Regions from separate parts of the Streptomyces sp. NPDC002784 genome, predicted to be linked through region 1. Evidence: riboswitches for the same ligand, from Rfam matches in the RefSeq annotation. Region 1 holds a riboswitch; the other holds the start of a gene.
The links. Region 1 has a riboswitch for glycine ahead of gcvT (glycine cleavage system aminomethyltransferase GcvT). Riboswitches for the same ligand answer to the same signal wherever they lie in the genome.
Positions count from the first base shown of each region.

Region 2: linked by a shared signal. The riboswitch ahead of gcvP (aminomethyl-transferring glycine dehydrogenase) and the one ahead of gcvT (glycine cleavage system aminomethyltransferase GcvT) in region 1 are both predicted to bind glycine.

Region 1 is NZ_JBSFVD010000024.1:26,941-34,338, forward strand. Features, by position in the region: gene glyA (serine hydroxymethyltransferase) at 1-1,107, opposite strand, end outside; gene gcvH (glycine cleavage system protein GcvH) at 1,122-1,499, opposite strand; gene gcvT (glycine cleavage system aminomethyltransferase GcvT) at 1,599-2,717, opposite strand; glycine riboswitch at 2,755-2,862, opposite strand; glycine riboswitch at 2,863-2,958, opposite strand; gene ACWD1Z_RS30485 (AAA family ATPase) at 3,134-3,802, shown strand; gene ACWD1Z_RS30490 (enhanced serine sensitivity protein SseB) at 3,871-4,665, shown strand; gene ACWD1Z_RS30495 (enhanced serine sensitivity protein SseB C-terminal domain-containing protein) at 4,829-5,617, shown strand; gene ACWD1Z_RS30500 (ABC transporter permease) at 5,939-6,934, shown strand; gene ACWD1Z_RS30505 (ABC transporter substrate-binding protein) at 6,993-7,398, shown strand, end outside.
Region 2 is NZ_JBSFVD010000003.1:551,962-559,359, forward strand. Features, by position in the region: gene ACWD1Z_RS09820 (ABC transporter ATP-binding protein) at 1-778, shown strand, start outside; gene gcvP (aminomethyl-transferring glycine dehydrogenase) at 839-3,724, opposite strand; glycine riboswitch at 3,899-3,995, opposite strand; gene ACWD1Z_RS09830 (PRC-barrel domain-containing protein) at 4,109-4,483, shown strand; gene ACWD1Z_RS09835 (DNA polymerase IV) at 4,945-6,345, opposite strand; gene ACWD1Z_RS09840 (MerR family transcriptional regulator) at 6,430-7,116, opposite strand; gene ACWD1Z_RS09845 (bifunctional nuclease family protein) at 7,323-7,398, opposite strand, start outside.

The DNA.
Region 1 (7,398 bases):
CGTGCCGATCCGCAGACCGGAGGTGACCATCGGCGGACGCGGGTCGTTCGGGACGGCGTTGCGGTTGACCGTGATCCCGACCTCGTGGAGGCGGTCCTCGGCCTGCTGTCCGTCCAGCTCGGACTCGCGCAGGTCCACCAGGAGCAGGTGGACGTCGGTGCCGCCGGACAGGACGTTGACCCCGGCCTCGCGGGCGTCGGCCGCCGTGAGCCGCTCGGCGAGGATGCGCGCACCCTCCACCGTACGCCGCTGCCGCTCCTTGAAGTCCTCCGAGGCGGCGACCTTGAAGGAGACCGCCTTGGCCGCGATCACGTGCTCCAGCGGACCGCCCTGGAAGCCCGGGAAGACGGCGGAGTTCAGCTTCTTCGCGAACTCCTTGCCCCGGGCGAGGATGATGCCGCCGCGCGGACCGCCCAGGGTCTTGTGGGTGGTGGAGGTCACGACATCGGCGTACGGCACCGGGTTCGGGTGCAGCCCCGCGGCCACCAGGCCGGCGAAGTGCGCCATGTCGACCCACAGGTACGCCTCGACCTCGTCGGCGATCCGCCGGAACTCCGCGAAGTCCAGCTGGCGCGGGTACGCCGACCAGCCGGCGATGATCACCTTCGGGCGGTGCTCCTTGGCGAGCCGCTCGACCTCGGCCATGTCGACCAGACCGGCGTCGTCGACGTGGTAGGCGACCACGTTGAACTGCTTGCCGGAGAAGTTCAGCCGCATCCCGTGGGTCAGATGGCCGCCGTGGGCCAGGTCCAGACCGAGGATGGTGTCGCCGGGCTGGGCCAGCGCGAACAGCGCGGCCTGGTTCGCGGAGGCACCGGAGTGCGGCTGGACGTTGGCGTACTCGGCGCCGAACAGCTCCTTGACCCGGTCGATGGCGATCTGCTCGGCCACGTCGACGTGCTCGCAGCCGCCGTAGTAGCGGCGGCCCGGGTAGCCCTCGGCGTACTTGTTGGTGAGGACCGAGCCCTGGGCCTCCATGACCGCGACCGGCGCGAAGTTCTCGGAGGCGATCATCTCCAGGGTGGACTGCTGGCGGTGCAGCTCGGCGTCGAGCGCGGCGGCCACGTCCGGGTCGAGCTCGTGCAGGGGCGTGTTCAGGACGGACATGCGTCTACGACTCCTCAGCCGGCGGAAAAGGCGGTGTACTCGTCGGCGGAGAGCAGGTCGGCCGACTCCTCCGTCACGCGGACCTTGAACAGCCAGCCGCCCTCGAAGGGGGCCGAGTTCACCAGCGAGGGGTCGTTGACGACGTCCTCGTTGATCTCGGTGATCTCACCGGCGACCGGGGAGTACAGGTCGCTGACCGACTTGGTGGACTCCAGCTCGCCGCAGGACTCGCCCGCGGCCACCGTGGAGCCGACCTCGGGGAGCTGGGCGAAGACGACGTCACCGAGCGCGTTGGCCGCGTACTCCGTGATGCCGACCGTCGAGACGCCGTCCTCGGCGACCGACAGCCACTCGTGCTCCTTGCTGTAGCGCAGCTGCTGGGGGTTGCTCATGGCCTGAATTCTCCTGTACGCGGGGGAGTGCTGATGAAGGGGGGGACTGCGGAAGGCGTGCGTGATCAGCGAAAAGGTGCGCCGGGTCACGCCCGGTGGCTACTTCCGGCGCTTGTAGAAGGGCAGCGCCACGACCTCGTACGGCTCGTGGGTGCCCCGGATGTCCACGCCGACGCCGGCCGTGCCGGGCGCCGCGTGCGCGGCGTCCACGTAGGCCATGGCGATCGGCTTGCCCAGCGTGGGGGAGGGGGCGCCGGAGGTGACCTCGCCGATGACCTGGCCGTCGGCGACGACCTGGTACCCGGCGCGCGGGACGCGGCGGCCCTCGGCGATCAGGCCGACCAGGACCCGCGGCGGGTTGCCCTCCGCGCGCTCGGCGGCCTCGGTGAGCGCCTCGCGCCCCACGAAGTCGCCCTCCTTCTCGAACTTGACCACCCGGCCGAGACCGGCGTCGAAGGGGGTCAGCGAGGTGGTGAGCTCATGGCCGTACAGCGGCATGCCCGCCTCCAGCCGCAGGGTGTCCCGGCAGGACAGACCGCACGGGATCAGGCCGACGGGCGCGCCCGCCTCGGTGAGCGCCTGCCACAGCTTCTCGGCGTCGGCGGGCGCCACGAACAGCTCGAAGCCGTCCTCGCCGGTGTAGCCGGTGCGCGCGATCAGCGCCGGGACGCCCGCGACGGTGCCGGGGAGCCCGGCGTAGTACTTCAGGCCGTCGAGGTCGGCGTCGGTGAGCGAGCCGAGGATGCCGGGGGACTGCGGGCCCTGTACCGCGATCAGCGCGTAGGCGTCCCGGTCGTCGCGCACCTCGGCGTCGAAGCCGGCGGAACGATCCGCCAGCGCGTCCAGCACGATCTGGGCGTTGGAGGCGTTGGCGACGACCATGTACTCGGTCTCGGCGAGCCGGTAGACGATCAGGTCGTCGAGGATGCCGCCGTCGGCCCGGCAGATCATGGTGTAGCGGGCGCGGCCGACGCCGACGGAGGCGATGTTGCCGACGAGGGCGTAGTTCAGCAGCCGGGCGGCCTCCGGGCCGGTCACGGTGATCTCGCCCATGTGGGAGAGGTCGAAGAGCCCGGCCTTGGTGCGCACGGCGGTGTGCTCGTCGCGCTCGGAGCCGTAGCGCAGCGGCATGTCCCAGCCGGCGAAGTCGGTCATCGTCGCGCCCAGCGAGCGATGCAGGGCATCGAGGGCGGTACGGCGGGGTTCGGAACTGCTCATCGGACGGTCGTCTCCCAGGGCATGACGGCGAGGTCTTTCCTCCCCATCTGTCATCGGAACCTGAGAGGTTCGTCATGACCACGCGGGCATGACTTGCACCTTGGGTGGGACCACCGGCAAACGGCGGTCCGCTTTTCAGATGTGCCTCGCCCGCGCGGTAACGGGGCCTGAGAGATTCAAGGGAGGGACTTGCTCCTTCGGCGCCCCAGCTGAAGGCTGGGAACTCTCCCGCGCGGATTCGAACGGCCGGTATGCAGTTGGCGCGGCCATCATTGCATGACCGGGGCGTCCGTGGGCAGGCCGCTTCTGTAACCGGCTTGTGGCGGTACGCACACGAAAACGCGAGAGATCGCCTATTACCTTCTCTTTACGTTCAGTGGGGAGGGGAGATCCCGACCCGGAGGAGGACGATCACGGTGAACAGGACCACGGCGTACGCGACCACGTCGGGCCTGGCGCTGCCCGAGCAGCCCGCGGCCCCGGCGCTCGAAGCCCGCGGCACGCTGCCCGCAGCCGTCGTCCGCGACCTGCGCGAACGCGACGGCCGCAGCCCGCACGCCCTGCTCTTCGGGCCCCGGGACCTGGTCGTGATCACCGGCCTGCCGGGCAGCGGCAAGTCCACGCTGATGCGGCGGACCGTGAAGGGCCCGCGCATCGACTCCCAGGACACCCGCGACCGCTGGGACGCCCGGATGCCGGGCTTCCTGCCGTACGCGGTCTACCGGCCCCTGGTCCGGCTCGCGCACTACGCCGGTCTGTGGCGCGCGCTCCGCTCCGACCAGGGAGTCGTCGTGCACGACTGCGGCACCCAGGCCTGGGTGCGCGGCTGGCTGGCCCGCGCGGCGCGGCGCCGGGGCGGCACGCTGCATCTGCTGCTCCTGGACGTCACCCCGGACGAGGCGCTGGAGGGCCAGCGCGAGCGCGGGCGCGGTGTCTCGCGGTACGCCTTCCTGCGGCACCGCTCGGCGGCGGGCCGGCTGCTGCGCGCGGTGGAGCAGGGCGAGCTGCCGCCGGGCTGCGGTTCGGCGGTCCTGATCGACCGGCCCGCGGCGGGGGCGCTGCGGCGGATCGGCTTCACGGGCTGACCCCGGGCGGCCGGGCAGGCGCTAGCCTTTTCAGCCACATCAGTGGTTCACGGCAGGCGGTCAGACAGATGGACTTCCCGGCGGATCTCCCCGCGGACTTTCCGGCGCAGGCACACCCCCATCCGCACGGCGGATGGCCCGGCAACGAGCTGGAGGAGGTGCTCTCCGCCTCCCTCGGCGTCCCCACCGCGGGCGGCCGGATCATCGAGGTCCTCGGCCGCAGCTTCCTGTGGGTCCCGCTGCCCTCCGGCGGCGGCCCGCACAGCGGCCCGCTGGACCTGCCCACGCTGGAGATCGAGGGCCAGGCCTATGTCCCGGTCTTCAGCTCCGAGGAACAGTTCCGCCAGGTCGTCGGCTCGCACATGTCGTACACGATCGCCCCGGCGGTGGAGTTCGCCCGCGGGCTGCCGCCGCAGGTGGGCATCGCGGTGAACCCGGACGGCGTGGTGGGCATCCCCCTTCCGCCGCCGGCGGTGGCCGAGCTGTGCCGCGTGGGCCGCACCCCGCTGGACGGCCCGGCGAGCGGCGGCCGCGTCAAGCTGTACGAGCCGGACTGGCAGGACGACCCGGTCGACTTCCTGTCCGCCGCCTCCGCAGAGTTCGCGACGACCGGCGTGGTCACCACGGCCCGCCGCTGCCTGGCCGCCATCGAGACGGCGGACCCGGTGATGTTCATAGGGGTCGAGCTCTCCGACTGGGAGGGCGACCTGCGCACGGCCCCGATGGACGCCCTGGGGCGGGCCCTCGGCAGGGTCCCCACGAACTGGCCCGTCAACCTGATCCTCCTGGACATGGCGGCCCAGGACCCGGTGGCGATCTGGATGCGGGAAAAAGTGCGGCCCTTCTACACACAGGGCCGGTGAAGACACCTGGGGGCGCGGGCTGTGTCGATGTGCGGCTGCGCCGCGGGGCGCGACCAGCCACGACGAAAGCCGCAGACGCGCGACCGGACCAAGTCCCACCCCCGCAGGCGGGCTTAAGCTAGGCCCAAGGCTCGGTCGGAGAAAAGGTGAAGGGGCGGTACAGGTGAGCGCCAGCGGCATCGCGGCCGGGCAGGTCGAGCACATGCTGCGCCAGGTCACGCCCGGGCGTTACGACGCCTACGAGGCGCTGCTGCGCGCGCTCGCGACCCCGAACTCCGGCCAGATCTGGATGCTGCTGTGGCACGGCCAGGCCGGCTCCCCGGACGCCCAGTACGGGAACATGGAGGTCGACGGCTACGGCTACGCCCCCTGCGTCACCTCCGCCCAGGAGCTCTCGGCCAGCGGCTGGAACCGCAGTTACGAGGTCGTCGACGGAGTCGACGTGGCCCGCACGCTGTACCCCGACCACTTCGGCCTCTGGCTGAACCCGCACGCACCGGGCGGCGGCGTCGGCATCCCGTGGCTCGACCTGCGGCGGATCGCCACCGGTCTGGAGCGCCAGCCCGCGGGCCCGCTGCGGCTGTCCGAACCCGGCATCGAGATCCCGCACTTCTACGCCCTGCTCGCGCAGAACGCCCACCGCACCCCGGCCGTCCGCGCGCTGCGCCGCGCCTGGGTGCAGCCCGCGCTCGGAGCGCCGTACCTCGCCATCGGCCTGGACGTGTACGACACCAGCCCGCCCGCCGTGGACTCGGTGCGCGCGATGATGCAGCAGTCCATCGGCGCCGTCCCGGACGGGCTGCCGGTCTCCACGGTGGCGATGTCCGACGAGTACGACCCGGTCGCGCTGTGGATGCGGGCGAACGCCCGCCCCTTCTACGACCGTGACGCCCACGCGGCGCAGGCGCCCGCCGCCGGGTACGGTTACCCACCGGTACAGGGCGGCTACTGACCTATGACGGGCCGTCGGCCGTTCACGGACCCGACACATTTCTTCGCGCGTAGATGACGCCGAATGTCGCCTATCGACCGATGTGTCCCAACTCCCTCCCGTTCGGCCTCCGTCATCTGCTGTTCGGATAACGGAATCCCCAGTGCATCATCACGGTTGCGCATACTTTCGCCGCCAGACCTGGCGGGTGATCGTGACGACGCTGAAGACTCCCGAGTCAGACATGGGATCGGTCGATCCTGTGATCGAGTGCAAGTCGACAAAGCCGTAATCCACGGCGGGCGTAGGCCGGTCACCACCGGCGAGAGGGGTCGGGTCACTGTGACCGCACCGATCGAGACCACGAAGGCGGCCGAGGCACAGCCGGAAGCTGTCCTCAGCGGTGCCGACAAGGGGCAGATCGAGGGCCGCTCCCTTGGACAGATCGCCTGGACCCGGTTCAAGAAGGACAAGGTCGCCGTGGCCGGCGGCATCGTCGTCATCCTGCTGGTGCTGCTCGCCGTCCTGTCCCGGCCCATCCAGGCCCTCTTCGGTCTCGACCCCAACGCCTTCAACCAGGATCTGATCGACCCCAACACCTCGCTGCCCACAGGGGACTTCGGCGGGATGAGCCTGGACCACCCGCTGGGCGTCGAGCCCAAGTTCGGGCGGGACATCGCCACCCGCATCCTGGAGGGCTCCTGGGTGTCCCTGGTCGTCGCGTTCGGGGCCACGATCCTGTCCAACACCATCGGCACGGTCCTCGGTGTGATCGCCGGTTACTACGGCGGGCGCGTGGACGCGATCATCAGCCGGCTGATGGACACCTTCCTCGCCTTCCCGCTGCTGCTGTTCGCCATCGCCATCTCGGCGACGCTGCAGGGCGGTGCCTTCGGCCTGGAGGGTCTGCCGCTGCACATCACCGTGCTGATCTTCATCATCGGCTTCTTCAACTGGCCGTACCTGGGCCGTATCGTCCGCGGTCAGACCCTGGCCCTGAGGGAGCGTGAGTTCGTCGACGCCTCCCGGGGCATGGGCGCCAAGGGCCCGTACATCCTCTTCCGGGAACTGCTCCCGAACCTGGTCGGCCCGATCATCGTCTACTCGACGCTGCTCATCCCGACGAACATCCTTTTCGAGGCCAGTCTGAGCTTCCTCGGCGTCGGCATCCAGCCCCCGCAGGCGTCGTGGGGCGGCATGCTCAACCAGGCGGTCGACTTCTACGAGGTCGACCCGCAGTTCATGATCGTGCCGGGCCTCGCCATCTTCGTCACCGTCCTGGCGTTCAACCTGCTCGGCGACGGACTCCGTGACGCTCTCGACCCGCGCAGCCGCTGACATGCGGCCGCGTCGAGAGCCCATCAAGTTTCCACCTATGGAGGGGAAGCAGACCATCATGCGAAGGTCAGCGCTGGCCGCAATCGCGGCTATCGGCACTGTGAGCCTGGTGCTTTCGGGTTGCAGCAAGGCCGATGACAACAACGACAATGGCGACGGCAACAACAAGTCGGCCGGCGCCGACGCCGCGACCAAGGGTGTCGTCAACGCCTCCGACGCGAAGGGGGGCACGGTCACGTACGAGTACTCGGACGTGCCGGACTCCTTCGACCCGGGCAACACGTACTACGCGTACATGTACAACCTCAGCCGGCTGTACGCCCGCCCGCTGATGACGTTCAAGCCCGCCGCGGGTGAGGCCGGCAACGAGCTGGTCCCCGACCTCGCGTCGGCTCCGGGTGAGCCCAGCGACGGCGGCAAGACCTGGACGTACAAGCTGCGTGAGGGCCTCAAGTACGAGGACG
Region 2 (7,398 bases), on a different contig from region 1:
CGCCCTCGACAACGTCGCCTTCGGCCCCCGCTGCCAAGGCGCCACCAAGGCCGAGTCCCGCGCCCGGGCGCGGACCTGGCTGGACCGCATGGGCCTCGCCGACCACGCGCACGCCAGACCCCGCCACCTCTCCGGCGGCCAGGCCCAACGCGTCGCGCTGGCCCGGGCCCTCGCCACGAACCCGCGCCTCCTGCTCCTCGACGAGCCCCTGGCGGCCCTGGACGCCCGCACCCGCCTGGAGGTCCGGGCCCAGCTGCGCCGGCATCTCGCCGAGTTCGCGGCGGTGGCGGTCCTGGTCACCCACGACCCCCTGGACGCCATGGTCCTGGCGGACCGCCTGGTGGTCATCGAGCAGGGCCGGATCGTCCAGGAGGGCACCCCCTCGGACATCGCCCGCCACCCCCGCACGGACTACATCGCCCAGCTGGTGGGCCTGAACCTCTACAAGGGCACGGCGGCGGGCCACACGGTCCGGCTGGACGCGGGTCCCGTCATCACCACCACGGAGGACCTCACCGGCCCGGTCTTCGTCGCGTTCCCCCCGGGCGCCGTCACCCTGTTCCGCGACCGCCCCACCGGCGCCAGCGCCCGCAACCTCTGGCACTGTCAGGTGGAGGGGCTGGAAACCCACGGCGACCAGATCCGCGCCGACCTCACCGGCGAACTCCCCCTCGCCGCCGACCTCACCACGGTCGCCGCGGCGGAGCTGGACCTGCACCCGGGCGCCCCGGTCTGGGCCACGGTCAAGGCGACGCAGACCCACGCCTACCCGGCCTAGGCACAGCGAAGGGCTCCCCCGAGCCGTACAGCCCGGGCGGAGCCCCTCGCCTGCGCCGGATCAGCCCTCGTACGCGTCCATCGGCGGGCACGAGCACACGAGGTTCCGGTCGCCGAAGGCCTGGTCGATACGGCGCACCGGCGGCCAGTACTTGTCCGCGGCCGAGACCCCGTCCGGGAACACGGCCTCCTCGCGGCTGTACGCGTGCTCCCAGTCCCCGCCCAGCGCGGCGGCGGTGTGCGGAGCGTTCCGCAGCGGGTTGTCGTCCGCGGCCCACTCGCCGGAGCCGACCTTCTCGATCTCCCCGCGAATGGCGATCATCGCCTCGCAGAACCGGTCCAGCTCGATGAGGTCCTCGGACTCGGTCGGCTCGATCATCAGCGTGCCGGCCACCGGGAAGGACATCGTCGGCGCGTGGAAGCCGTAGTCGATGAGCCGCTTCGCGACGTCGTCGACGCTCACACCGGTCGCCTTGGTGAGCGGCCGCAGATCGATGATGCACTCGTGCGCGACGAGCCCGCCCGGGCCGGTGTACAGCACGGGGTAGTGCGGCTCGAGGCGCTTGGCGATGTAGTTCGCGCTGAGCACCGCGACCTGCGTAGCCCGCTTCAGGCCCTCGCCGCCCATGAGCCGGACGTACGACCACGAGATCGGCAGGATCCCCGCGGAGCCCCACGGCGCCGCCGAGATCGGCCCGACACCGGTCTCGGGCCCGGCGCTCGGCTGCATCGGGTGGTTCGGCAGGTACGGCGCCAGGTGCGCCCGCACACCCACCGGGCCGACGCCCGGGCCACCGCCGCCGTGCGGGATGCAGAAGGTCTTGTGCAGGTTCAGATGCGAGACGTCACCGCCGAAGTGACCCGGCTTGGCCAGGCCCACCAGCGCGTTGAGGTTGGCGCCGTCGACGTAGACCTGCCCGCCCGCCTCGTGCACCTGCGCACAGATGTCGGCCACGTGCTCCTCGAAGACGCCGTGCGTCGAGGGGTACGTGATCATCAGCACCGACAGCTCGTCACGGTACTGCTCGATCTTCGCCCGCAGGTCCTCGACGTCGATCTCGCCGTCCTCGGCGGTCCGGACGACGACGACCTTCATGCCCGCCATCACGGCGCTGGCGGCGTTGGTGCCGTGTGCGGAGGACGGGATGAGGCAGACGGTGCGCTGCTCGTCGCCGTTGGCCCGGTGGTAGCCGCGGACGGCGAGCAGACCGGCCAGCTCACCCTGCGAGCCGGCGTTCGGCTGGAGGCTGACCTTGTCGTACCCGGTGACCTCGGCGAGACGTTCCTCCAGCTCCTGGATGAGCGTGAGGTAGCCCTGCGCCTGCTCGGCGGGGGCGAAGGGGTGCAGCTGGCCGAACTCCGGCCAGGTGACCGGCTCCATCTCGGTCGTCGCGTTGAGCTTCATCGTGCAGGAGCCCAGCGGGATCATGCCGCGGTCGAGCGCGTAGTCACGGTCGGCGAGGCGGCGCAGGTAGCGCAGCATCGCGGTCTCGGAGCGGTACTGGTGGAAGACCGGGTGGGCCAGGAACTCGTCCCCGCGCAGCTGCGCCTCGGGCAGCGCGTCCTCGGCCCGCGCGTCCAGCGCCTCGACGTCCCCGTCCACCCCGAAGGCGCTCCACACCGCGGCGAGCTGGGCCCGGCCGGTGGTCTCGTCGCAGGCGAGGGAGACGTGGTCGGCGTCGACCGGCCAGAGGTTCACGCCGTTGTCCCGCGCGGCCGCGACGACCTCGGCGGCCCGACCGGGCACCCGCACGGTGAGCGTGTCGAAGTAGGAGCCGTGCACGACCTCGACTCCGCCGGCGGTGAGCCCCGCGGCCAGGATCGAGGTGTACCGGTGGACCCGCCGGGCGATGCTCTTCAGCCCCTCGGGCCCGTGATAGACGGCGTACATGCCGGCCATGACGGCGAGCAGCACCTGCGCCGTACAGATGTTGCTGGTCGCCTTCTCCCGGCGGATGTGCTGCTCACGCGTCTGGAGCGCGAGCCGGTAGGCCTTGTTGCCGTCGGCGTCCACGGACACCCCGACCAGCCGCCCGGGCAGGCTGCGCGCGAACTTCTCGTGCACGGCCATGTAACCGGCGTGCGGACCGCCGAAGCCCATCGGCACACCGAAGCGCTGCGTGGTGCCGATCGCGATGTCCGCGCCCAGCTCGCCGGGGGAGGTCAGCAGCGTCAGCGCGAGCAGATCGGCGGCCACGGTGACCAGCGCCCCGAGTTCATGGGCCTGCTCGATGACGGGCTTGATGTCCCGTACGGCACCGGAGGCGCCGGGGTACTGGATGAGCACGCCGTTGATCTCGCGCGCGGCGATGTCGGCCGGAATGCCCTCGCTCAGGTCGGCGACGACCACCTCGACGCCCGTGGGCTCGGCCCGCGTCTGGATCACGGCGATGGTCTGCGGAAGGGCGTCCGCGTCGATGAGGAACAGGCCCTTCTTGTTCTTGCCCATGCGCCGGGACAGCGCCATGGCCTCGGCGGCGGCCGTGCCCTCGTCGAGCAGCGAGGCGCCGGAGGTGGGCAGCCCGGTGAGCTCGGCGACCATCGTCTGGAAGTTCAGCAGGGCCTCCAGGCGGCCCTGCGAGATCTCCGGCTGGTACGGCGTGTAGGCCGTGTACCAGGCCGGGTTCTCCATCACGTTGCGCAGGATGACCGGCGGCGTGAAGGTGCCGTAGTAACCGAGCCCGATCATGGAGTCGAGCACCTGGTTGCGGTCCGCAAGGCTCCGCAGCTCGGCGAGCACCTCGGCCTCGCTCCGCGCGCCCGGCAGGTCGAGGGCGTCGGCGTTCTTGATCACGTCCGGCACCGCGGCGGCGGTCAGCTCGTCCAGCGAGCCGTAGCCGACCTGGGCGAGCATCTTGGCCCGAGCCTCATGATCAGGACCGATGTGACGCTGCTCGAAGGGGATCCCTTGTTCGAGCTCGGAGAGCGGAATGCGGTAGGCGGTCATTGCGGAGGCCTCCTGGTCGACACGACCTTCGAGGGGCACCACGGCACGGGTACCCGGACGGCCTCCCCCTCTGTCATCTCAACCTGAGAGCTTCACCGGGGGCACGAGGGCGCCCGGCTTTCACCGTCGGTGAGAGCGGAAGCCGTCGACACCCGCTCTGCTTTCCAGAGTGACCTCGTCCGTGCGGTACGTGGGCCTGAGAGATTCCGGGGAGGATTTGCTCCTTCGGCGCCTCCGGATGGTGTCCGGAGGACTCTCCCGCACGGGGTCAGCAGCCGCTGTCAGCCTACCAGCGAGGTCAACGGCCAGGCGTTCGAGTGGCCGCGCGCCCGAATGTGCTCTTTCGTAGTGCTTACGGATGAGTTGCGACCAAGTGGAGGGCACGTGCAGACCGACATCGATCCGCGCAACCTGATCGGCCGCAAGGCGTTCGACCGCAACGGTACGAAGCTCGGCACCATCGACGAGGTCTACCTCGACGATGCCACCGGCGTACCGGAGTGGGCAGCCATACGAACGGGCCTGTTCAGCAGGGACGCCTTCGTCCCCCTGGAGCCCAGCGAACTGGTGGACGGCACCCTCCGCGTCCCCTTCGACCGCTCCCTGATCAAGGACGCCCCCGACTTCGGAGTAGGCCGCCACCTCTCCCCGGAACAGGAACTCCAGCTCTACCACCACTACGGCCTGGACCTGACCTCCCCCACACCCCCCGACCACGACTTCGGCAAGTTGGCAGGCACAGAAGAAGCAGACACCTAAGCCCCTACAGCCACCCCCCTCTCACCGACGCAACCGCCCACCCGACAACCCCACAACCCGCAACCGGGCACCCCCTCGCAGCCCCAGGAGCTAAGCCTCCGCCTCCCTCCGCCCCCCGCAGCTGGTTGGCCGCGCCCCGCCGCCCAGTGCCTGCGGCACGCCCGCAGCGGAGCGGCCGCGTCCCTCGGCCCCCTAGTTGCGTGGCCGCGTGCCCGTAGCTGCAATTCGCATGCCGTGTAACCCACAGCCCACGCGCCCCGTTGCCGCACAGCCGCCCAGCCCTCAACCTGTTGCCCGCAGCCCTAACAGCCCACCGCCCGCACAACCCCCGGCCCGCGGCCACCCCGCCCCCGCCCCAGCCCGCCGCCGCTGCGGGCAGTCGTGCCGCTGGGGCGGCACGGGTGGGCGCAGCGGCACCCCGCCAACGCGGGCGAGTGCCCCCCCCCACCAACCCCGCCCCCTCACGCCCGCATCTCATCCACAGCAACCCCAGGCCGCCGCGGCACCAACGGCAACGGCTCCGCAGGAACAAGCTCAGGATCATCGACCCGAAACGTCCGCACCCGCCCCGGCCCGGACTCCGGCGTCTCGAACCGCACAGTCACCCGCCCCACCCCACTCCCCTGCACCCACCCATGCCCGAACTCCGCATGCCGGACGTCATGCCCAGCAGCCCACCGCCGCTCGACAGCCGCCCCCACCTCCGCAACCGCCCCCACAACCCCAGCCCCGCCGACCCCGCCGGCCCCGCCGGCCCCGTCCTCCCCCACATCCTCCGCACCCCGCTCCCCCGCGGCCTGCGCGAACAGATCCTCCTGCGTGTAGTCGGCCAGCCCACTGACCCCCACCCCCAGCAACCGCACACCCCCCGTCGTGTCCACCGACTCCAGCAACCGCCCCGCGGCCTCCCGCACGACCGCCGGATCATCCGTGGGCCCCCGCAACGTCTCGGACCGAGTCAGCGTGGAGAAGTCGTACCGCCGCACCTTCAGCACGATGGTCCGCCCGGACAACCCCGCCTCCCGCAACCGCCGCACACACCGATCCGCGAGCCGCTGCACCTCCAGCCCCACCCGCACCCGGTCATGGATGTCCACGTCGTACGTGTCCTCCACGGATACCGACTTCGTCTCCCGCTCAGCCACCACCGGCCGCTCGTCCCGCGCCAGCGCCATGGCGTACAACGCATGCCCGTGCGCCTTCCCCAGCATCCGCACGAGCTCGTCCTCGCCCGCCTCGGCCAGCTCCTCGACCGTGTGGATCCCGGCCCGCCGCAGATGATCCCCAGTGGCCGGCCCCACCCCCGGCAGGGTCCGCACCGGCATCGGCCCCAGCATCGCCCGCTCGCTCCCCGGCTCGATCACCACCAGACCGTCCGGTTTGGCCTGCTCGGACGCGATCTTCGCGAGCATCTTGCACGCGGCGAGCCCCACGGACCCGGTCAGCCCGGTGACCGCCCGTATGTCCGCCCGCAGCTTCGCCCCCGCCAGCCGCGCCGACGCCTCGTCCCAGGCCGCTCCCCCGGCCTCCAGATCGACGAACGCCTCGTCCAGACTCAACGGCTCCACCAGCGGCGACAGCGCCCGCAGCAGCGCCATCACCTGCTCACTGATCGACCGGTAGAACCCGAACCGCGGCACGAGATACGCGGCGTTCGGCGCGAGCCGCCGGGCCTGCGCCATCGGCATCGCCGAATGCACCCCGAAGACCCGGGCCTCGTAGGACGCGGTGGCCACCACACCACGCGGCCCCAGCCCGCCCACGATGACCGCCTTTCCGCGCAGACTCGGCTTGGACGCCTGCTCCGCCGAGGCGAAGAAGGCATCCATGTCGAGATGCAGGATCGTGGGCGTGTTTCTCACATGTCCGATGCTGCCCTACGCCACTGACAATGCCCCCGAGCGGCCTCCACGCCGCCCCGCACCGCCCACGCGGCGGAGCCGTCCTCAGACCGCCCGGTTCCGCCGCCGCGCCAGCTCGTCCGCCGGGTTGGGGCCGACCAGCGTCTCCCCGGTGTCGATACGCTCCCCATGCAGCTGCGACAGCGCGCTCTCCACGTCCCGCCACACCACACCGACGGCGATCCCGAAGACTCCCTGCCCGCCCTGGAGCAACGCGTGGACCTCGTCGGGCGAGGTGCACTCGTAGACCGTGGCGCCGTCGCTCATCAGCGTCATGCGCTCCAGGTCACGAAAGCCCCGCTCCCGCAGATGCTGCACCGCGGTACGGATGTTCTGGAGCGAGACACCGGTGTCGAGGAACCGCTTGACGATCTTCAGGACGACGACGTCCCGGAAGCTGTACAGACGCTGCGTCCCCGACCCGTGTGCGGGCCGCACGCTCGGCTCGACGAGCCCCGTACGAGCCCAGTAGTCCAGCTGCCGATAGGTGATGCCGGCCGCCGCGCAGGCCGTCGGGCCCCGGTAGCCGATCTGCTCGCACGTCATGGACGTCGCCCCTCCGCCGCTCGGCACGGCCGCCGTCGGTCGCTGCGGGGCGCGGTCGGCCGCACCACCCGGCTGGGGGTATCCCCCGCCGGAGCGGAGTCGTGAGCTCGGGGGAGGGTACGGACCGCTCTCCCCGAGACCGCGTCCGGGGGCACCCCCAGCCGTACCGTCGCCGCTGCTTCTCACGCCGACCTCCGTCCTTGACCTGCCTTCTCGACGGTAGGCAGTCACCAGGGGTGCGTCAACGATCGCCACACTCGGCACGCCGAGTGATAATCACCCTAGGAGTGGTTTCCCGTACCCCACCGCGGGGAAAGGCTAGCCGAATGCGCTCGGAGCGGGCCGCAGGACGCTCTCACTCGCCGCTGGCAATTGCCGGGACCCGGGCCGTCTCACTGGCTGCTCGTGCCGAAATCCTCGGGCGAGATCTGGTCGAGGAACTCGCGGAACTTCTCCACCTCGTCCTCC